DNA from 3 places in the Roseateles sp. GW835-FHT13E02 genome. Region 1 is predicted to be linked to each of the others. Evidence: predicted binding sites of a transcription regulator. Region 1 holds the regulator's gene; each other region holds the start of a gene.
The links. Region 1 encodes LexA, which represses DNA repair genes until DNA is damaged. Its sites were predicted from a motif close to ACTGTATNNNNATACAGT; they were not measured.
Positions count from the first base shown of each region.

Region 2: the regulator LexA is predicted to act here: its motif matches at 3,002-3,019, upstream of recA (recombinase RecA).
Region 3: the regulator LexA is predicted to act here: its motif matches at 4,905-4,922, upstream of imuA (translesion DNA synthesis-associated protein ImuA).

Region 1 is NZ_JBXAGJ010000018.1:54,060-60,921, forward strand. It holds gene purF (amidophosphoribosyltransferase) at 1-820, shown strand, start outside; gene AC1Q6P_RS17340 (O-succinylhomoserine sulfhydrylase) at 823-2,061, shown strand; gene gltX (glutamate--tRNA ligase) at 2,058-3,491, shown strand; tRNA gene AC1Q6P_RS17350 (tRNA-Ala) at 3,616-3,691, shown strand; tRNA gene AC1Q6P_RS17355 (tRNA-Glu) at 3,811-3,886, shown strand; tRNA gene AC1Q6P_RS17360 (tRNA-Asp) at 3,975-4,051, shown strand; tRNA gene AC1Q6P_RS17365 (tRNA-Ala) at 4,207-4,282, shown strand; tRNA gene AC1Q6P_RS17370 (tRNA-Glu) at 4,340-4,415, shown strand; tRNA gene AC1Q6P_RS17375 (tRNA-Asp) at 4,504-4,580, shown strand; gene lexA (transcriptional repressor LexA) at 5,098-5,853, opposite strand; gene AC1Q6P_RS17385 (asparaginase) at 5,966-6,862, shown strand, end outside.
Region 2 is NZ_JBXAGJ010000020.1:109,595-116,456, forward strand. It holds gene sucC (ADP-forming succinate--CoA ligase subunit beta) at 1-313, opposite strand, end outside; gene AC1Q6P_RS18685 (DUF2889 domain-containing protein) at 337-939, opposite strand; gene AC1Q6P_RS18690 (regulatory protein RecX) at 1,150-1,530, opposite strand; partial or broken gene AC1Q6P_RS18695 (recombination regulator RecX) at 1,693-1,788, opposite strand; gene recA (recombinase RecA) at 1,920-2,960, opposite strand; gene AC1Q6P_RS18705 (response regulator transcription factor) at 3,243-3,920, shown strand; gene AC1Q6P_RS18710 (sensor histidine kinase) at 3,957-5,462, shown strand; gene rodA (rod shape-determining protein RodA) at 5,470-6,630, opposite strand; gene mrdA (penicillin-binding protein 2) at 6,627-6,862, opposite strand, start outside.
Region 3 is NZ_JBXAGJ010000008.1:195,562-202,423, forward strand. It holds gene AC1Q6P_RS10260 (chemotaxis protein CheA) at 1-2,213, opposite strand, end outside; gene AC1Q6P_RS10265 (STAS domain-containing protein) at 2,233-2,601, opposite strand; gene AC1Q6P_RS10270 (response regulator) at 2,667-3,032, opposite strand; gene AC1Q6P_RS10275 (hypothetical protein) at 3,084-3,818, opposite strand; gene AC1Q6P_RS10280 (outer membrane lipoprotein) at 4,139-4,621, opposite strand; gene imuA (translesion DNA synthesis-associated protein ImuA) at 5,033-5,761, shown strand; gene AC1Q6P_RS10290 (Y-family DNA polymerase) at 5,736-6,862, shown strand, end outside.

The sequences.
Region 1 (6,862 bases):
GAACGGCACGCTTCACACCCAGCAATGCGCCGAGAATCCGACGCTGAACCCCTGCATGTTCGAGTTCGTCTACCTAGCCCGCCCGGATTCGGTGATGGACGGCATCTCGGTCTACCAGGCCCGCCTGAACATGGGCGAGACGCTGGCGCAGCGCCTGATCTCGACCATGCCGCCCAGCGATATCGATGTGGTGATCCCGATCCCGGAATCGAGCCGCCCCTCGGCCATGCAACTGGCCCATCGCATCGGCAAGCCCTACCGCGAAGGCTTTGTGAAGAACCGCTACGTCGGCCGCACCTTCATCATGCCGGGGCAGGGCGCGCGCAAGAAGTCGGTGCGCCAAAAGCTCAACGCCATCGGCCTGGAGTTCAAGGGCCGCAATGTTCTGCTGGTGGATGACTCCATCGTGCGCGGCACCACCTCCAAGGAAATCGTGCAGATGGCCCGCGAGGCCGGTGCGCGTAAGGTCTATCTGGCCTCGGCCGCGCCGCCGGTGCGCTTCCGCAATGTCTACGGCATCGACATGCCGACCAGCGAAGAGCTGGTGGCGCACAACCGCAGCATCGAAGAAATCCGTGCTTTCATCGGCGCCGATGCGCTGATCTACCAGGATGTGGATGCAATGAAGCGCGTGGTCGCGGCCTTGCAGCCGAATCTGCAAGGCTTTGAAGCGTCCTGCTTCGACGGCCGCTACATTACCGGCGATGTGACCGCCGAAGACTTCGCCAAGCTTGAAGCCCAGCGCCGCGCCCAGGGCGACGAAGAAGAGGGCCCGGCCCGCACCCGCCTGGCCCTGCAAAGCGGGGGCGAGGGCCAATGAGCATGAGCGAGGAAGCCCGCCGCATCGCCCGCGCCACGCTGCCCGAGGGCCTGCGCCCCGAGACCCTGGCCGTGCGCACGGCCTTGCCGCCCAGCCAGCATTGCGAAAACTCCGAAGGCCTGTTTCTGACCAGCGCCTATGTGCAGCCGGACGCAGCCACCTCGGCCCAGCGCTTTGCCGACTCGGAAGACTTCACCTACTCGCGCACCAGCAACCCGACGGTGCGCAGCCTGGAAGCGCGCCTGGCCGCCATGGAAGGCACCGAAGGCGCCATCGCCACCGCCACCGGCATGAGCGCCATCCTGCTGCTGTGCATGGGCTTGCTCAAGGCGGGCGACCATGTGCTGTGCTCGCGCTCGGTGTTCGGCACCACCATCAATCTGTTCGCCAAGGAGTTTGGCAAGTTCGGGGTCGAGACGACGTTCGTTTCGCAGACCGAGCTCGCCGAATGGCGCGCGGCCCTGCGCCCCAACACCCGGCTGCTGTTCGCCGAGACGCCGACCAACCCGCTGACCGAGGTCTGCGACATCCGCGCCCTGGCCGACATCGCCCATGGTGCCGGTGCGCTGCTGGTGGTGGACAACACCTATTCGACGCCGGCGCTGCAGCAGCCCACGCGCTTCGGCGCCGACTTGGTCATGCACTCGGCCACCAAGTACATGGACGGCCAAGGTCGGGTCATGGGCGGTGCGCTGTGTGGCCCCAACCGCCTGATCAAGGACGTGTTCGGCCCGGTCATGCGCACGGCCGGCATGGTGCTCTCGCCTTTCAACGCCTGGGTCATTTTGAAAGGGCTGGAGACCTTGAGCCTGCGCATGAAGGCCCAGAGCGAACAAGCCCTGGCCGTGGCTCGCTGGCTGGAGGCCCGGCCCGAGGTGGCACGGGTGTACTGCCCGGCTTTGCCCTCGCATCCCCAGCATGAACTGGCCATGCGTCAGCAGTCGGGGCAGGGCGGGGCGGTCCTGTCTTTCGAGCTGAAGGCCGACACGCCCGAGGCCGCGCGAGCCGCGGCCTTCCATGTGATCAACAGCACCCGGGTGCTCAGCATCGCCACCAATCTGGGCGACACCAAATCCATCATCACCCACCCAGCCACCACCTCGCATGGTCGCCTCAGCGAGGCCCAGCGCCAGGCCGCCGGCATCAGCCAGGGCTTGATCCGTCTGGCCGTCGGTCTTGAGCATGTCGACGACATCACCGATGACCTGAACCGCGGCCTCTCCACTTTGAACAGCTTATGAGCCAACACGCCAACACTCCCGTGCGCACCCGCATTGCGCCGTCGCCGACCGGTTTTCTGCACCTGGGCACGGCCCGCACTGCCCTGTATTCCTGGGCCTATGCCCGCCACTACGGTGGCAAATTCGTGCTGCGCATCGAGGACACCGATGTGGCACGTTCCACCCAGGATTCGGTGGAGCAGATCCTGGCTTCGATGAAATGGATGGGCCTGGACTACGACGAAGGCCCGATCTACCAGATGCAGCGCCTGGAGCGCTACCACGCGGTGGCCGAGCAATTGATCGGTGAAGGCAAGGCCTACCGCTGCTACTGCACGCCCGCCGAGCTGGACGAGATGCGCGAGGCCCAACGCGCCCGCGGTGAGAAAACCCGTTATGACGGCCGCTGGCGCCCGGAGCCCGGCAAGGTGCTGCCGCCCGTGCCGGCCGGTGTGACACCGGTGGTGCGTTTCAAGAATCCGATGGACGGTGACGTCACCTGGGACGACCTGGTCAAGGGCCCCATCACCATCAACAACCGCGAGATTGACGACCTGATCATCGTGCGTCCGGCCGCTGAAGACGCGCCGGCCGGCAGCCTGGGTGTGCCGACCTACAACTTCGCCGTGGTGGTGGACGACTGGGACATGCAGATCAGCCATGTGTTCCGCGGTGACGAGCATGTCAACAACACGCCCTGGCAGATCAATATCTTCCGTGCCCTCGGCGCGCCGCTGCCGGCCTTTGGCCATGTGCCGGTGATTCTGGGTGACGATGGTCAGAAGCTGTCCAAGCGCCGCGGCGCGGTCAGTGTCACGGCTTACGAAGAGGGGGGTTACCTGCCCGAGGCCATGCTGAACTACCTCTCTCGCCTGGGCTGGAGCCACGGCGATGACGAGCTGTTCAGCCGAGAGCAACTGGTGTCCTGGTTCGATGGCAGCCATCTGAACAAGAGCCCCGCGCAATGGGACCCGGCCAAGCTGGAATGGGTCAACAGCCAATACATCAAGCAGGCAGATGACAGCCGTCTGGCTGCGCTGGTGGCGGCGCATTTCGCTGCACGCGGCGTGCAGGTGGATGCCGCCAAGCTCGTGCCCATGTGCAGCCTGTTCAAGGACCGTTGTTCGACGACCGTGGCTCTGGCCGACTGGCTGGCCATGTACTTCGGCCCGGTCAGCCCCTCGGCCGAGGATCTGGCGGCGCATGTCACGGACGCGGTGAAGCCGGCCCTGGCTGCGCTGGCGGACAAGCTTGAAGCACTGCCTGAGTGGAGCAAGCCCGTCATTGCCGCCGCCATCAAGGAAACCATCGGCGCGCATGGCCTGAAGATGCCTCAGCTGGCCATGCCGGTGCGGGCATTGGTGTGCGGGCGTGTGCAAACGCCCAGCGTCGACGCGGTGCTGGAACTGTTCGAACAAGAAATTGTTGTGAAACGCTTGCGCTCCTTGTAAAAAGCGTCCTATAATCTATGTCTTGCTTGAACAGCGCGAAACTTTAGATGTCTCGCGGTGCTTTGGAAGGCGAGGCGATCCACAAGGAGCGACTCGGCAGCCTGAAGTACTGATAAGAATCGTCGGGGGTATAGCTCAGCTGGGAGAGCGCTTGCATGGCATGCAAGAGGTCAGCGGTTCGATCCCGCTTACCTCCACCAAATTCAAATTGAGTTTGTGTGGCGCGCGGTTCAGATGCAAAAGTTTTGCGATATACTGCAGAGCTTGAATATATAGAGTTAATTGCTGTATACTATGCGGCAGTTAATAAGAAGGTTTAGTCCCCTTCGTCTAGAGGCCTAGGACACCACCCTTTCACGGTGACTACAGGGGTTCGAATCCCCTAGGGGACGCCAAGTTTGACAAGGCTTGGTGGTTATTGAAAAATAACCGCAAACTTGTTTGATGTGATTTAAATTGTGTATATAATTTAAATCATCATCTGGAGTGGTAGTTCAGTTGGTTAGAATACCGGCCTGTCACGCCGGGGGTCGCGGGTTCGAGTCCCGTCCACTCCGCCAGCTTTGAGGCAAAGATTGAAATGTCTTTGTCTGCGTTGAAGAAGTCTGCTGCGGTAGATTTCAAAGGCGGCCAAGAAATTGGCCGCTGTTATTTGTGAAGTTGTTTGAGGTTTGACACGCTTGAATGGCGCGGCGACCGAGATTCGCAAGGATCTGGGGGTATAGCTCAGCTGGGAGAGCGCTTGCATGGCATGCAAGAGGTCAGCGGTTCGATCCCGCTTACCTCCACCACCAAATTTTGTTTGGAAGTGGCGCGCGATTCAGGATGTGATCAGGCTAGAAGGTTGAGTCCCCTTCGTCTAGAGGCCTAGGACACCACCCTTTCACGGTGACTACAGGGGTTCGAATCCCCTAGGGGACGCCAAGTTTGACAAGGCTTGGCAGTGTTTGAATGAGCACTGCGTAACTTGTCCGGTGCAGCGCAATATCGATTTTGATATTGTGGCTCATCTGGAGTGGTAGTTCAGTTGGTTAGAATACCGGCCTGTCACGCCGGGGGTCGCGGGTTCGAGTCCCGTCCACTCCGCCAACATATTGAGAAACCCCGCAAACGAAAGTTTGTGGGGTTTTTTTATTTGCCGCTCGATATCCGAGCCTTGGTACTGTTGGTGAAAACGGGCTATTTGATCAATACCTGCCCGACATTTCCTTGTCGTTCCGGCGGTTCAGTCGCGAAATCTCCATTGGAGATCAAACCATCAGCGATGGCGCATCGTCTGTGAGGTATTCAGCTGCATTAATGCAAGGGTTCCATACTGAGCTTGGCAAGGTTCTTGCGCGTTCAGGCGGCGCCTCTTTTGGGTCTGGTGCAGATTGCTTTGCTCCAGCCACACACCTCGTGATCGGACGAATGTTTGATCAAGCGTCCGTCCGTTCAGGACCAATGTGAATAAACAAAAGAGCCTCCATTGGAGGCTCTTTTGTTTGTGCTGGGTCTTCCGCGACATGAGGCGGCCAGCGATTCAGACGCGTCGTTGGCTGTCTATCGACGGGCGGAGCAAGTAGGCCCGACCCGGGCAAGGGCTGCACATCGTGCGGTCGGGGGATCAACTGAACATCTGATTGCGGATCAGGCCCACCGCCAGCCCCTCGATGGCAAAGCTGTCGTCATCGGCGGCCACTTGAATCGGTTCGAAATCGCTGTTCTCGGGCAGCAACTCAATGCCACTGCGGCCGCGCTTGAATCGCTTGACGGTCACTTCGTCGCCGATTCGGGCCACCACGATCTGGCCGTTCTTGGCGTCCGAGGCTTTCTGCACGGCCAAAAGATCGCCATCTATGATGCCGATGTCTTTCATGCTCATGCCTTTCACTTTGAGCAAAAAGTCGGGCTTCTTGGCGAACATGCTGGCCTCGACGGCATAGTTTTGCTCGATGTGCTCCTGCGCCAGGATGGGGTGGCCGGCGGCCACGCGCCCTATCAGCGGGAGATTCAGCTGGGCCAGGCTGGCCAAAGGGAAATCGAGTTGCTGCCGATCGCTGCCGCGGGGCGCGGCGCGGCCGCGCGCATATCCAGCTTGAAACTCGCGCGCCTCTTGTGACTCTCGGGCATCGCGTGCGGAGTTGAGCGCTCTCAATGTGTCAGACTTCAGGCGGATGCCGCGCGAGGTGCCGCCGACCAGTTCGATCGCTCCTTTGCGAGCCAGGGCTTGCAAATGCTCTTCGGCGGCGTTGGCAGAACGAAAACCGAGTTCGGCGGCGATTTCGGCCCGGGTGGGTGGAGCGCCGGTGCGTTCGATGGCGGCTCGCACCAGATCGAGAATCTGCTGTTGGCGCGCGGTGAGTTTCGGGCTGTCTTCCACGGTGGTCGTCCTCTGCTTGGGGCCCTGGGGCTTGATTGCCTGAATATTTATCCAGTGACTGTATTTTCATCCAGGAATTTCAAAATTGCAAAGCAAGCAAGAAACAATTGCCGTGAATGCGCCGGTGTCTGAAGCGAAATCGGGGCTGGTCGTGATTCTCGGAACCGGCGGCACCATCGCCGGTACGGCGGCCGATGCCTCGGACAATGTCGGTTATCAGGCCGCGCAGCTCGGCGTGGCGCAGCTGATTGCGGCGATCCCGCCGCTCGCCCACCGTGCGCTGGAGGCCGAACAAGTTGCGCAGCTGGACAGCAAGGACATGGATTTCGCGACCTGGCGTTTGCTGGCGGAGCGGGTCGCGGCGCATCTGGCGCGGCCAGAAGTGGCCGGCGTGGTGATCACCCACGGTACGGATACCTTGGAAGAGACCGCCTATTTCCTGCAGCGCGTCCTGGCACCCGGCAAGCCCGTGGTGATCACCGCGGCCATGCGGCCTGCGACCGCCCTGCAGACCGATGGCCCGCAGAACCTGCTGGATGCAGTCACCCTCGCTGCGGAAGGTAGGGTGCCGGGTGTTTTGGTGATGTTTGCTGGCAGCATCCATTCCGCCGAACAGGTGCGCAAGGTGCACAGTTACCGGGTCGATGCCTTCGCGTCGGCCGACGGCGCGCGTCTGGGGGCGATGGAGGAGGGGGGGGTGCGTTGGTTCGCCGCGGGCCCGCAGCGCGGTGCGCAGCCGGTGGTGGGCCTTGCCCACTTGCCCCAAGGCGACCTGAGCTGGCCGCGGGTGCAGATCGTGCTCAACCATGTCGGCGCCGATGGCTCGGTGGTTCGAGCCTTGTTGGCGCAGGGTGTGGATGGGCTGGTGGTGGCCGGTACCGGCAATGGCAGCCTGTCGCAAGCTCTGGAAGCAGCGCTGCGCGAAGCACAGCAGCAAGGCGTGCGCGTGCTGCGCAGCACGCGCTGCGATGCCGGGCCGGTCACTGCTTCGGCCGAGGCCTTGCCCAGC
Region 2 (6,862 bases), on a different contig from region 1:
TGATGTCAGCGCCTTCTTCGATGTAGAGGCGACGCACCTTTTGACCTTCCGGGCCGGTTTGGTGCGTGATCAGCTGCATGCCCAGGATCTGCTCGGACAACGACTTCACGTCATCCAGCGAACGGCCCAGCTTGACGCCGCCGCCCTTGCCACGGCCACCGGCGTGGATCTGCGCCTTGACCACCCAGACCGGGCCGCCCAGCTTTTGAGCGGCTTCAACGGCTTCTTGCACCGTGAAAGCCGGGATGCCGCGCGGCACCGGCACGCCGAACTGGCGCAGGATTTCCTTGCCCTGGTACTCGTGAATCTTCATAGGGGTCTCGCTTGTGAGGAAAGTCAGGAAGTGGAGGCGGGCATCGCGGTGACGGCGGCCAGCGGTGAGGCTGCGTCGGCACTGCGGTACCAGCGAGGGTAATGGGTACGAACGACCTCGCCATCGCGTCGCAGGGCGTGGCAGCGGTCGAGTTGGAAGGGCGGCAGGCCCTCAGCACTGCCTTCACGCACATCCAGCACCAGGCCTGCAAAGGCTTGTATGACGGCGGTGGGCAGGATCTGGCAGAGCTCGGTCAGGTGCGTGCAACCCTTGACGCCAGCCAGACGCTCCTTGAGGCCCAGGCGGAAGCCCTTCATGAGGTTTAGGCCGACCAAGCGGCCGTAGGCATCGCCATGTTCGTCGCACACGCCGGCGTAAGGCATCCAGGTGGTGGCAGAGCGGGCTGCCAGCACATTGAGTTCGGCATCCACCGTCAGCAGGAGCTGCATGGCGTGGATGGGGTCACCGGCCAGGCGCAGACCCGTGGCCAGAGGCAGGTCGCGCGTCTTGGTGTCGGTCAACCCAGCCTCGACCTCATAGAGGCCATCATCGCGTGCATAGACCTGCACATCGATGGCGCGGCGATGCAGCAAACGGCGCTCGGAGGTGGGGGATGAGAGAGACATGGGTGGCAAAACGGCTTCGCAAACCGGCATCTAACGGCATGAAACCGCCGCCCGCCGGGCATTTGCGCAGGGCGAGAATGTAGCATGTCGCACTGCACCAAGCCTTTCACCAAGCTGTCGCGCAGCCAGTTCGGCGGTCGCCCAAGGTGACAATTCACTCAGGGTTGACCCGGATCAAGGACGCAGGGCTGGTGCGGCGGCCGGTCGAGATCAGCTTTCGTCCTCGTCCGCCGGGCCGCGCAAGACGCGGCGCACCACCTCGCTGCCAAAACCCCGGCTGATCAGGAAACGCGTCTGCTTGGCGCGCATGGCGGCATCCTCAGGCCAGCGGCCGGCGAACTTGCGCTGCCAGACCTCTCGGGCTCGGGCCAGCTCGCTGTCCTTGAGGCTGGCCCGCTGTTCGGCGCTCATTTGCACGCCGTGCTGCGCCAGCTCCTGCTGGATGCGCTGGCTGCCGAAGCGTCGTGCCCGCGCATGGATGCGCGCATCGACGAAGCGCTCCTCACTGAGATAGCCTCGCTCCTGCAGCCACAGCAGCAGGGCATCCACCTCGGCGGCAATGGCGGCAGCGGGTTCTTCCGAGTCACCCACTTCGGAGATATCACGCGCGCCACCCTCGTCTTGCTCGCGCGCGCTCAAGCGCTCGGGCGACTCCGGCGACAGCGGCTCGAACCAGGCCGGGCCGCCGCACAGGCTTTCCTTCGCCGAGGCCGACTGGCGCGCAGCGGCAGCCCGCTGATCGCGGGCGATGCGCAGCAGCTTGCGCCGCAGCTCGCTGCGGCTATGCTCACGCTGGGCCAAAAGGGCAATGGCCCGGGCCTTCAGAGAGAGGGGCTGGGCAGCACTCACGAGAAAAGTTGAAGTTCGGGGCTCGGCAGCACACCGGGCAGCCAAGCCGCAGGGCTTCAAGCGCCGCCGCGGCCAGGTGCCCCGAGGCCTGGCAAAACGGTTGCAGGCCGGGCTGCCGCAGCGGGGCGGCCTTACTCGGCCGCTTCGGTCGGATTCAGCAGCGCCACACCCAGGGATTCACGGATGCGGTTTTCGATCTCGCGGCTGATGTCGGGGTTCTCGCGCAGGAACTCGCGGGCGTTGTCCTTGCCTTGACCGATCTTCTCGCCCTGGTAGGCGTACCAGGAGCCCGACTTTTCGACCACCTTGGCAATCACACCCATGTCGATGATTTCGCCTTCGCGGCTGATGCCTTCGCCGTAAAGAATGTCGAACTCGGCGGTCTTGAACGGAGGCGAGACCTTGTTTTTGACGACCTTGACCTTGGTTTCGCTGCCGATGACGTCATCGCCCTTCTTGATCGAGCCGATGCGGCGGATGTCCAGGCGCACCGAGGCGTAGAACTTGAGCGCATTGCCGCCGGTGGTGGTTTCAGGGCTGCCGAACATCACACCGATCTTCATGCGGATCTGGTTGATGAAGATGACCATGCAGTTGGTCTTCTTGATGGTGGCGGTCAGCTTGCGCAGGGCCTGGCTCATCAGGCGGGCTTGCAGACCCGGCAGGGAGTCACCCATTTCGCCTTCGAGTTCGGCCTTGGGCGTCAGCGCGGCCACGGAGTCGACCACGATCAGGTCGACCGAGCCGGAGCGCACCAGGGCGTCGACGATTTCCAGGGCCTGTTCGCCGGTGTCGGGCTGGCTGATCAGCAGCTCTTGCAGATTGACGCCCAGCTTTTGCGCGTACTGGATGTCCAGCGCGTGTTCGGCGTCGATGAAGGCGCAGGTACCGGCCAGCTTTTGCATTTCGGCGATGACCTGCAGGGTCAGGGTGGTCTTGCCCGAGGACTCCGGGCCGTAAATCTCGACCACACGGCCGCGCGGCAGGCCACCGACCCCCAGAGCGATGTCCAGGCCCAGGGAGCCGGTGGAGACGACTTGGATGTCCTCGATCACCTCGCCTTCACCGAGGCGCATGATGGAGCCCTTGCCGAACTGCTTCTCGATCTGGCTGAGGGCGGCTTGCAGGGCCTTGGCTTTTTCGGTGTTGAGGGCTTTGACGGGGGCATCCATGATTCGTTCTCCTGAAAAGGGCTGGGCGGATTATGTCGCAATCTGTATGTTTGTACAGTAGTTTGACGATTGAACTTTGGCAAGCCGTTTCGGCGCTCGCCGTGTCATCGCTGAATCCTAGGGCGCCACTGGCTCACTGGATGAGCCAGCAATTGATGAAGTCAAAATTCGGATGGCGCTTGATTTCACCGCGCACAAGCAGCTGTGAGCCGCCGAAGCCCTGGCTGGCATCCCTAGAATGCGGGAACTAGCCCCCTGGCCATGAGTGATGGAGACTGACGCATGCGCATCCTGATTGCCGAAGATGACCAAGTCCTGGCCGATGCCTTGCTGCGCTCCTTGCGCGCCTCCGGTTATGCGGTGGATCAGGTCGGCAGCGGCACCGAGGCCGATGCGGCCCTGGCTTCGCATGAGTTCGATCTGGTCATCCTGGATCTGGGCCTGCCGCGCCTGCATGGCCTGGAGGTGCTGCGCAAGCTGCGCGCCCGAGGCTCCTCCATGCCGGTGCTGATCCTGACGGCGGCCGACAGCGTCGAGCAACGCGTCAAGGGCCTGGACCTGGGCGCCGACGACTACATGGCCAAGCCCTTCTCACTGCAGGAACTGGAAGCCCGCGTGCGCGCCCTGACCCGGCGCGGCCTGGGCACGGCCTCCTCGGTGATCAAGCATGGCCCGCTGAGTTTCGACGCCACCGGCCGCGTCGCCTATATCAACGACCAGATGATCGAGCTTTCGGCCCGCGAGCTGAGCCTGCTAGAAGTACTGCTGCAGCGCGCCGGCCGCCTGGTCAGCAAGGACCAGCTGGTCGAGCGCCTCTGTGAGTGGGGCGAAGAGGTCAGCAACAACGCGATCGAGGTCTACATCCACCGCCTGCGCAAGAAGATCGAGCAAGGCCCGATCCGCATCGCCACCGTGCGCGGCCTGGGCTACTGCCTGGAAAAGATCCAGCCCGGCGCTTGAAGCCCACGCCCGCGCCCAACCGGAGCCTGCCCCACCATGGCGGCTGAAACCGGCCAACGCTCGCTGTTTGGCGAGATCCTCGATTGGATGCTCGCGCCCTTGCTGCTGATCTGGCCGATCAGCGTGGCCCTGACCTGGCTGGTGGCGCAAGGCATCGCCAGCCGGCCCTACGACCGCGAGCTCGGCGAAATGGCCCGCACCCTGGGCCTGCAAGTGGCCTCGGCCGCGCCGCTGCCCGAGGGGCGCAGCGCCCGCTCCCGCTACGCCCTGGCCCCGGAGGCAGCGGCCCTGCTGCGCGCGGACGAAACCGACACCGTCTACTACCAGGTGCTGGGCCTGCGCGGCGAGCTGCTCAACGGCGATGCCAAGCTGCCCGTGCCGCCCGAGGACGATGTCATCGTGCCCTGGGAGCTGCATTTCCGCGATGAAGACATGGGCAGCGAACGCGTGCGCGTGGCCTACCTCTGGGTGTCGCCCGAGGGCATGGCGGGCAGCACGCAAACCATGCTGGTGCAGGTGGCCGAGACGCTGGGCAAGCGCTCGCGCCTGACCAACGAAATCATCAAGGGCGTGATCCTGCCGCAGTTCGTGATCCTGCCGCTGGCGGTGCTGCTGGTCTGGCTGGCGCTGGCGCGTGGCATTGCCCCGCTCAACGAGCTGCAGCGCCGCATCCGCTCGCGAGAAAGCTCGGACCTGAGCCCCATCGACGAGCGCCGCATCCCCGACGAGGTGGCGCCTCTGGTGCGGGCCATCAACGACCTGCTGGCGCGCCTGGACCAGTCCATCAGCAGCCAGAAGCATTTCCTGGCCGACGCCGCCCACCAGCTCAAGACCCCGCTGGCCGGCCTGCGCACGCAGGCGGAATTTGCCCAGCGCGAGATTGACGAAGGCCGCAGCGAGCCCGCTGAACTGAAGCGTTCGCTGCAACAAATCGCCCTGTCCAGCCAGCGCGCCGCCCACATGGTCAACCAGCTGCTGGCCATGGCCCGGGCCGAGGACCAGGAGCATGCGGCCCGGCGTGGCGAGGTCAATCTGGCCGAGCTGGCCACCGAGACCGTGCGCGACTTCGTGCCGCGCGCGCTCGACAAGCGCATCGACCTGGGCTACGAGGGCCCCGACCCCGAAGCCAGCAGCCTCACCCTGCACGGCCACGCCCTGCTGATCCGCGAGCTGATCCGCAACCTGGTGGACAACGCCTTGCTCTACACGCCGGCCGGCGGCACGGTCACCGTGCGCATCGTCGAAGACCCCTTCGGCCAGGTCAGCGTGCTGCAGGTGGAAGACTCCGGCCCGGGCATTCCCGAGAGTGAGCGGGACAAGGTCTTCCAGCCCTTCTACCGGGCCCTGGGCACCAATGTCGATGGCTCCGGTCTGGGCCTGGCCATCGTGCGCGAGATCGCCCAGCAGCATGAGGCCGAGCTCAGCCTGGACGACACCCGCCCGCGCCGCCCCGGTCAACAGCCCGAACCCGATGGCCAGGGCCCCGGCGCGCGCTTCACCGTGCGCTTCCATGCGCGGCCGGCTCAGCCCGCCACGGAGTGAGGCGGGCTCAGGAGCGGTTGAAGCGCCGCGATTTGGCGATCGACATCAACAGACCCAGGCCAAAGCCCAGGGTCACCATGGCCGTGCCGCCGTAGCTGATGAAGGGCAAGGGCACACCCACCACCGGCAGGATGCCGCTGACCATGCCCATGTTCACAAACACATAGGTGAAGAAGCTCAGCGTGATGGCCCCCGCCATCAGCCGCGAGAACAGCGTGGGTGCGTCCGAGGCAATCATCAGCCCGCGCAGGATCAGGGCTGTGAAGCCGAGCAGCAGCCCCAGGGCACCGAACAGGCCGAACTCCTCGCCGTAGGCGGCGAAGATGAAGTCGGTGGTGCGCTCGGGAATGAACTCCAGATGGGTTTGCGTGCCCTTCATGAAGCCCTTGCCGGTCAGGCCGCCGGAGCCGATGGCGATCTCGCCCTGGATGATGTGGAAGCCCTTGCCCAGCGGGTCCTTGGTCGGGTCCAGCAGGGTGCAGACGCGGTTCTTCTGGTACTCGCGCAGCACCGGCCAGGTCACATCGGGCTGGCAGATCGCCTCCTCGCTCACCACCAGGGCCGTGATCCCCGCCCCCGCCAGCACAAAGGCCGGGATGATCAAGCGCCAGGACAGGCCGGCAAAAAAGATCACATACAAGCCGGCCGAGAGCACCAGGATGGAGGTGCCCAGGTCGGGCTGCTTGGCCACCAGGCCCACGGGAACAGCCAGCAGGATGAAGGCGGCCACAAAGTCCGGCAGGCGCAGCTGCCCTTCGCGCTTCTGGAACCACCAGGCCAGCATCAGCGGCACGGCGATCTTGAGGATCTCCGAGGGCTGGATCTGCGTCACGCCGACATTGAGCCAGCGCGTCGCGCCCTTCTTGGTGATGCCGAACAAGGCCGTGGCCACCAGCAGCGCCACGCCCACGGTGTACAGCGGCACAGCCAGAGCCATCATGCGCTGCGGCGAAACCTGGGCCACCAGAAAAATCAGGGCAATCGCCAGCAAGGTGTTGCGACCATGGTCCACAAAACGCGTGCCATGGTCATAACCCGCGGAATACATGCTCACCAGACCCAGCCCCATCAGCCAGGCGATAGACAGCAGCAAGGGCAGATCGAAGCCGGAGAACCAGGGTCGCAGGCGCTGCCACCAGCTGGGACCGTTGAAGGCATTGGCACTCATGGACTAACTCCGGAGGCGACAGCAGGCAGGGCACGAGGGGCAGAGGCGGGTCTCGAGGGCGCTACCGCAGACGATGGCCGCGCCGCGGGCGAGGGGATACGAGGCGCTGACGCAGCCGTGGGTGCCGTCGCCGCCACGCCCGATGCGGCCGATGCAGCAGCAACGACGCCGGATGCTGCTGCCTCCGCCTGCGAGACCTGGCCCGGCAGCGGCACCTGATCGATGCGACGCG
Region 3 (6,862 bases), on a different contig from region 1:
GGCCGTGCGATGAGCCGGGCGCGCTGGCCGCCTTCGATGGCAGCGGCAAACAGGCCCGAGACATCCAGCAACAGGGCCACTTCGCCCGAGCCCAAGATGGTGGATCCCGCCAAGGCTTTGAGGTGCTGAAAGATGCTGGAGAGCGGTTTGATCACGGTTTGATGCTCGCCCATCAAACGATCCACGATCAGGCCAACACGTGTCGGGCCGTCGCGTACCACCACCACGCTGCGGCGTCGACTGAGGTCTGGCTTGACGCCATAGAAGCGTGCCAGATCCAGCCAGGGCAGCACCTCGCCGCGCAGGTTGAATGTGCCGCTGACGCGGGCTTCGTCTTGGCTGCTGCATTCGCCCGGAACATCGATGCACTCGGCCACCGCTGCGAGGGGCAGAACATAGTTGACGCCGCCCACCATGGTGAGAAATCCGTCAATCATGGCCAGCGTGAGCGGCAGGCGAATCTGGGTCAGCGTGCCCTGTCCGACTTGACTGCTCAGACTGATGGTGCCGCGCAGCGATTCGATGCTGCGCTTGACCACGTCCATCCCGACACCTCGACCCGACAGATCGGTGATCTGCTCGGCGGTTGAAAATCCCGGCTGAAAGATCAACTGCCAGACCTCGTGGTCTGACAGGATCTGGCCCTCGGCCACCAGTTCACGCTCCACGGCCTTGCGAAGGATTCGCTCGCGTGCCAAGCCTCGACCATCGTCACTGACTTCGATCACGACCGCACCAGCTTCGTGGAATGCGTTCAGAGCCAGTCGACCGCTCGGCGACTTTCCGGTCGCAAGGCGCTCCTCGCAGGTCTCAAGACCGTGGTCCATGCTGTTGCGTACCAAATGCATCAGCGGGTCGGCGATGGCGTCGACCATGGATTTGTCCAACTCGGTGTCGCCGCCGGTGACGATCAACTCAACTTCCTTGCCCAGTTGCTTGGACACGTCGCGCACCACGCGCTGGAACCGGGCAAAGGTTTCACCGATGGGCACCATGCGGAGCGCCAGGGTGCCGTCGCGTGTTTCTTGCACCAGGTCCATCACACGCTGGGTCGCTTCTAGCAGCACTTCAGCGCCCTCTTGATGGGCAATCATCTGTGCGCCGGAGCCGGCAATCACCAACTCACCGATCAGGTCGATCAACTTGTCCAGCTTGTCGGCTCGCACCCGGACAAACCGGGTTTCGTCGCCAGCGCGGCGATCACGCCCGCCTTCGCGGCGCTCGCCGACTCCGCTGCGGCGGTCCCCGCCGCGTTTGACCTCGCCCTCTGCAGCAGGCGCGCGGCGCTCAATATGGGGAATCACGGGCGGGGCTTCGTCAGCCTTGTTCGCTTCGGGCGTTCTGAGCGGCTCCAAGCGCACCTCAAACTGAATGCCCATGGCGCGCCAACAGTCGAAAAGCGCGGTTCGGGCTTCCGCATCGCTGCCGCAACGCTGGGTTGCGAGGTCTTCAAATGCAGCGGGCGGGGACCCGGGTGGCAGGATCACGATGTCGCTGTCGTCAGCCGCAAACTCGAAGACCTGCTCAATCTCGGCGTGACTGGCTGCGCTCTCGAAGCGAATTTCAAAGCCGAGATAGCAGGCTTCTGCGTCCAGGGCATCCAAGGCCGGTACGGCGGCGGTCTGGGTGCGAATCGCGGTGACTTTTCCCAAAGTACGCAGGTAGCGAATGAAGGACAAGGGGTCCAGGCCGTTGCGCAGCGCATCGGCCAGGAAGCGCAGGGACAGATGCCAGCCGTGATCGGCCGCCGTTTCGGCCTTCGTCTCGATGGCGGCCTGCGTTGCCGGGGGCGGCTCGGCCAGGGCGGGTTTACCCAAGAGCGCGCGGAGCCGGCCGGCCAGAGCGGCGCTGCTGGCAGCGACCTGCGGGTCGCTTTCGCCGCTGCGCACTTCGCCAAGCAGCATCTCGATCTGGTCGCGGCTTTCCAGCAAGGCGCCCATCACATCGTCGTCAAGCTGGCGTTGATTGGCGCGCAAAGCTTCCAGCAGGGTTTCAGCTTCGTGGGTGAAGCTGACCACCGCATCACAGCCAAACATGCCAGCCGTGCCTTTGATGGTGTGTGCCGCCCGGAACGCCGAGTTCAGGCTTTCTGAATCTGCAGGGTCACTTTCCAGTACCAGCAGCCCTTGCTCGAACTGGCGCAGCATTTCCTGGGCTTCGTCGAGAAATCCGGCCCGTGCAACGGCCAGGATTTCGGCGTCGTCATCGCTCATAGACATAGGCTTCTTCCTGTCAGCGGGTGGCGGCGACTTGCGCAAGGGGCGTGGGTCCCGCGGCACCGAGCGTGGGCTCCAGTCCATAGCAGCGCAGAACCTCCAGAACGACGTCGCTGGCTTGGACAATCAGCACTTCCGCGTTCATCTCCTGGACACTGCGCTGGGTGGACAGCAGCAGCTGCACGCCCGCGCTGTCAAAGTCGCTGACGCCGCTCAAGTCCAGGCGAAGCGGGCCAGCCCCCATGCTTTGAACAGCGTCCAACAACCTTTGCCGTTGGGCTGCGGCTTGAGCGATCGTGAACTCGGGCCCCACCGTCAAGGTCGGGGGCTCAAGGGTTGAAGCGCTGCTCGCCAGTGTGGCTGGGGCATCTTCGGCATCCGGCATGGCTCACTCCCAGGGGTTGGCGGACCCCAGTCAATCGGGTTTTGTTCTGTGCAGCGGCAGCGCGCTCAAACACACAGTCGGTTGACGGCGTCCACCAGTTGCGAGGGTTGGAAGGGCTTGGTGATCCATGCCTTGGCGCCGGCGGCGCGGCCCTCTGCCTTCTTTTCTTCTTGTGACTCGGTGGTCAGCATGATGACCGGAGTGAACTTGTATGCCGCCAAGGTTTTGACATGCTTGAGAAAACTCAGGCCATCCATGTTCGGCATGTTGACGTCGCATACGATCAGATTGATCTTGGCCCCATCGAGCTTGCCGATGGCATCTTTCCCATCGACTGCTTCGATAACGCTGTAGCCCGCTTTTTGCAGCGCCAGCTTGACCACAGTGCGGAAGCTGCCCGAATCATCGACGACCAGAATTGTTTTGCTCATGTGTGCCTCTTTGTGGAAGGTTTGGACCGGTTGAAGAAAGGGAGATGGACCCTAAAAGAAGTCGACCTTGCTTGGCTGTGGCGTGTGCGCTTGGTCGTGATGGATGAAACGTTGCTCATCGGTGGTGTAGCGGACTTCTAGTGCGGCCAGCCAAGCATTGGCATCGGCTGGCGCAGCCTGTGCCATGTGGGGCAGCTGACGGGCAAATCGTTCCGTGTCTTGGCGCAGCACATCCACCATTTGCGACACACGGTCGCCAAACTGCAGTCGCTCCAGAACCTTGTCGTATTCGATCCGGGTCTGGGCGCTGATGAGTGAGAGCTGGTCTAGATGCTGACGGGTGTGGGCGTTATGGTCGTTCTGCGCAGACAGGGCTTGCAGTTGACTCGCCCATTGGTCTTGCAGCTCCAGCATGCTGGAAAAGCTGCTCAGCAGTTCGGACGTCGCAGACTGCACGCTGCTTTGGATGATCGTCAGCTGGCGGCTCCATACCGGCAACACGGTTGCGGCCATCAATGACGTCCCTTCTGCGAGCGGGGGAGCAGCGGGCGTGGATGGATTCGCCTCGTCAGCGTTGAGTGGGTCGGCCGTAGAAGGGATGGGCCACCAAAGCACGCAGGCGCCGAGCGCGCAGGCCACCAGGCCTAGCCATTGCTGCTGCACGACCAAAGCGGCGGCAAGGCCGCAAAACACCAGCAAAAGAAGCAGCTTCGAAGGCTGCTCTGCCGGCCTCAGGCGTTTCGTTCTAGGACGATTGCCCAAGTCACCCCCCGTTCGACGACTCATTCACAGCCTTTCTGAGTTCTGCCGTATGGGCGTGAACTTCAAGATGCGACTTCAGCGATGCGTGAGTGCTAGTTTTCGCATGCCTTGCGCATGGGAAAACAGAGATAAGCGGCTAATTTAGCAAGTTAGCGCGGGGAATGGTGGAGCTTTATGGCGCTTTGTGAGGTCGATCGGGGATGGTCGGCCTTGTGTTCGCCGAATTCGATCATGGGTTGTGGCGCTGAGGCGCCAAGCCGCCTAGGGAGGGGCAGGTAGTAGGGCGCGAGCAATTTCAAGGCGCACCGCGTGCCATCCGCGGCAGACGGTGCGCCGATTCAGGGTCAATTCGTGGTGTCGACGCGCACGGCAGGGGCGCGGGTCACGCGGGTCTTGCCGCCGGTGGTGGTCAGGATCACGGCTTCGCCCGGGTTCAGGTTCTCATTGCCCTTGGCCTGGACGATGGAGCGGCGCTCGCCGTTGCGCAGCTGCACCAACACTTCGATCGCTTCTTCGCGGGTGGCGCTGCGCTCGATGGCATTGCCGATCACCGCGCCGGCCACGGCCCCCAGCACGCCAACGATCTGGCCTTCGCGGCGGCCGCCCACCGAAGAGCCGGCCACGGCACCGACCACGCCGCCGGTGACGGCGCCGGCACCGCTTTGCGAGCCGTCCACGGTGACGCTGCGCACGCTCAGCACGGTGGCGTCCTGCACCACGGCCATGCGCTGGGCTTCATTGCGTTGAATCACATCGGGACTGGTGGTGGAGCAGGCGCTCAGAGTGGCAAGGGCCACGAGGCTGGCGGTGATGAGGGTCTTGTTCATGGGGTGTTTCTCCTAGACGCAGCACAAGGCGTGCTGCTGCAACGAGATCCATTGTGCAGCCGTTGACTGCGCCCCATGTTGCTGGATTGTGCGGCCGTGCGGGTATCGGGCCGTGCACCTTGCGGTGCAGCTTGGCTGTGGGCGAATCAAGCATGACGGCCCTTGTTGTGGATGAGGGGGGCTTTCGGGCACCGCAATGGGGGCGTGAATCTAGGCACGGGCGACTCTGCTTTGTGCCATGAGTTTTTCAAAAATTGAGTGTGATGGGTGAGATGATCAATATACTGTATAAAAATACAGTACCAAAAAGGTTCTCACACCATCATGCGTTCTCTACCATCCGTCGAGGCAGGGCCACCCACCCCTTCCTTCGCATTCGATTGCCGGCCGCCACTCCCGGCTTTCCGCGCCTTGCCGTCGAAGGTGGAAGCGGCGGTTTGGCGTGGCGATCAGCTGGGCCAAACTGCGGAGCTCACCCTGTCTACAGGGTTCGCGGCCCTGGATGCCGAGCTTCCAGGGCATGGTTGGCCCTGCCGCGGCTTGACTGAGGTCTTGATCAATCGGGCTGCCTTGCTGGAGTGGCGTCTGGCATCTGCTGCGCTGCGCGCTGTGAGTGAAAGAGGGCGTGATATTGCCGTCATCGGCCCTCCGTACCGTCCGCACCCTCCTGGCTTGTGTTGCGATGGCATCGATTCGAATCGGTTGCTTTGGGTGGATGTTGAAAAGCCTCATGAACGCCTGTGGGCAACGGAGCAAGCTATCAAGAGCAATGCTTGCGGAGCGGTCTTGACTTGGCTGCCGCAGGTGCGTGCCGAGCAAGTTCGGCGCTTGCAGGTGTTGGCCTCGGGGTGTGATGCACCTGTTTTCGTGTTTCGCCCGGCCCTTGTGGCGGGCGAGTCTTCAGCGGCGCCGCTTCGTTTGCAGGTTCGTGTGTCGGAGGACTGGGAACTCTGTGTACGAATTTTCAAACGTCGCGGTCCGAGTTTCGATGCCGAACTGCGCTTGATGTCTGTTCCTGGCGGTCTCATGGACATCATGACCCAGCGCTTGCGTTATCCAAGCCGTCTTACCTTGCGAGTGCCTGATGTTGTGGTGCGTACTTCGACGACCGGATTTGAGCGCGACGTCGTCCCCCATTGACGCATCTCTTCAAGCGCTGGCTTTTTGGGCTTTGCAGTTCACGCCCAGAGTCAGCTTGGTCGAGGAGGCTGTGGCAATGGAGGTGGAGGCCAGTACGAGGCTGTTCAAAGGGCGGCGCGCCTTGCGTGACCGTGTTCTTGCGGAGTGTGCAGGGTTTGGTGTGAAGGCTTTGGCATGGGGGCCCAACAGTCTGGCCGCATTGGCCTTTGCTCGCGCTGGCGTCGAGAACGGATTGAAGCGTGATCTTGAAGCCATGTTGGATCCATTGCCGATGCATGTTCTGAGCGCCGTGCGACCGCATTTGCCTGTGCTGATGCGCATTGGGGCTCGCTCTCTGGGGGATGTGCGCCGCTTGCCTCGAGCAGGCATCAGTCGACGCTTTGACAAGGAGTTGCTTGGGGCGCTGGATCAGATCTACGGTCGGCAGCCCGAGGCTCACGCCTGGGTTCAATTGCCGGAGCGTTTTCAAACCAAGTTGGAGCTGCCGTTTCGGGTCGAGCATGCGTCAGCGCTTTTGGTCGGCGCTCGTCAACTCTTGCTTCAGCTCGGGGGGTGGTTGAGCGCGCGTCACGCGGGCGTGCTTGCTTTCACATTGAAGTGGGGGCACGACAGCATGCGCGCCAAAGACGCAGGCGCAGGGGGGAGTCTGGTCGTTCGCACCGCGGTGGCGACGCGAGACATCGAGCATTTGTTTCGCTTGCTTGCAGAGAACCTGGCCCAAGTGAAATTGCTGGCTCCCGTTGGTGACTTGGAATTGCAAGCCACCGAAGTTGAGCCCTTATTGGAGCGCAGTGCGTCCTTGTTGCCCGATGTGGTTTTGGCGCGAGAGAGTGTGTCGATGTTGCAAGAACGACTGGCTGCAAGGTTGGGGGCCGAACGTGTTTGTCGCCCGGTGCTTGGTGACGACAATCGTTTGGAATGGTCCTGCACTTGGCAGCCTGCGGCTGAGCCTTTGCCGCGCAGGAAAGCTCAGCCGTCACGCTACCCTGCGCCCTCTTTCATTTTGGAGCAACCGCTGAAATTGGCGGTTCGAAATGGGCGGCCGGAGTATCAGGGCGCGCTCAAGCTGCTTGCGGGCCCCCATGCTGTCGAAGATGGGTG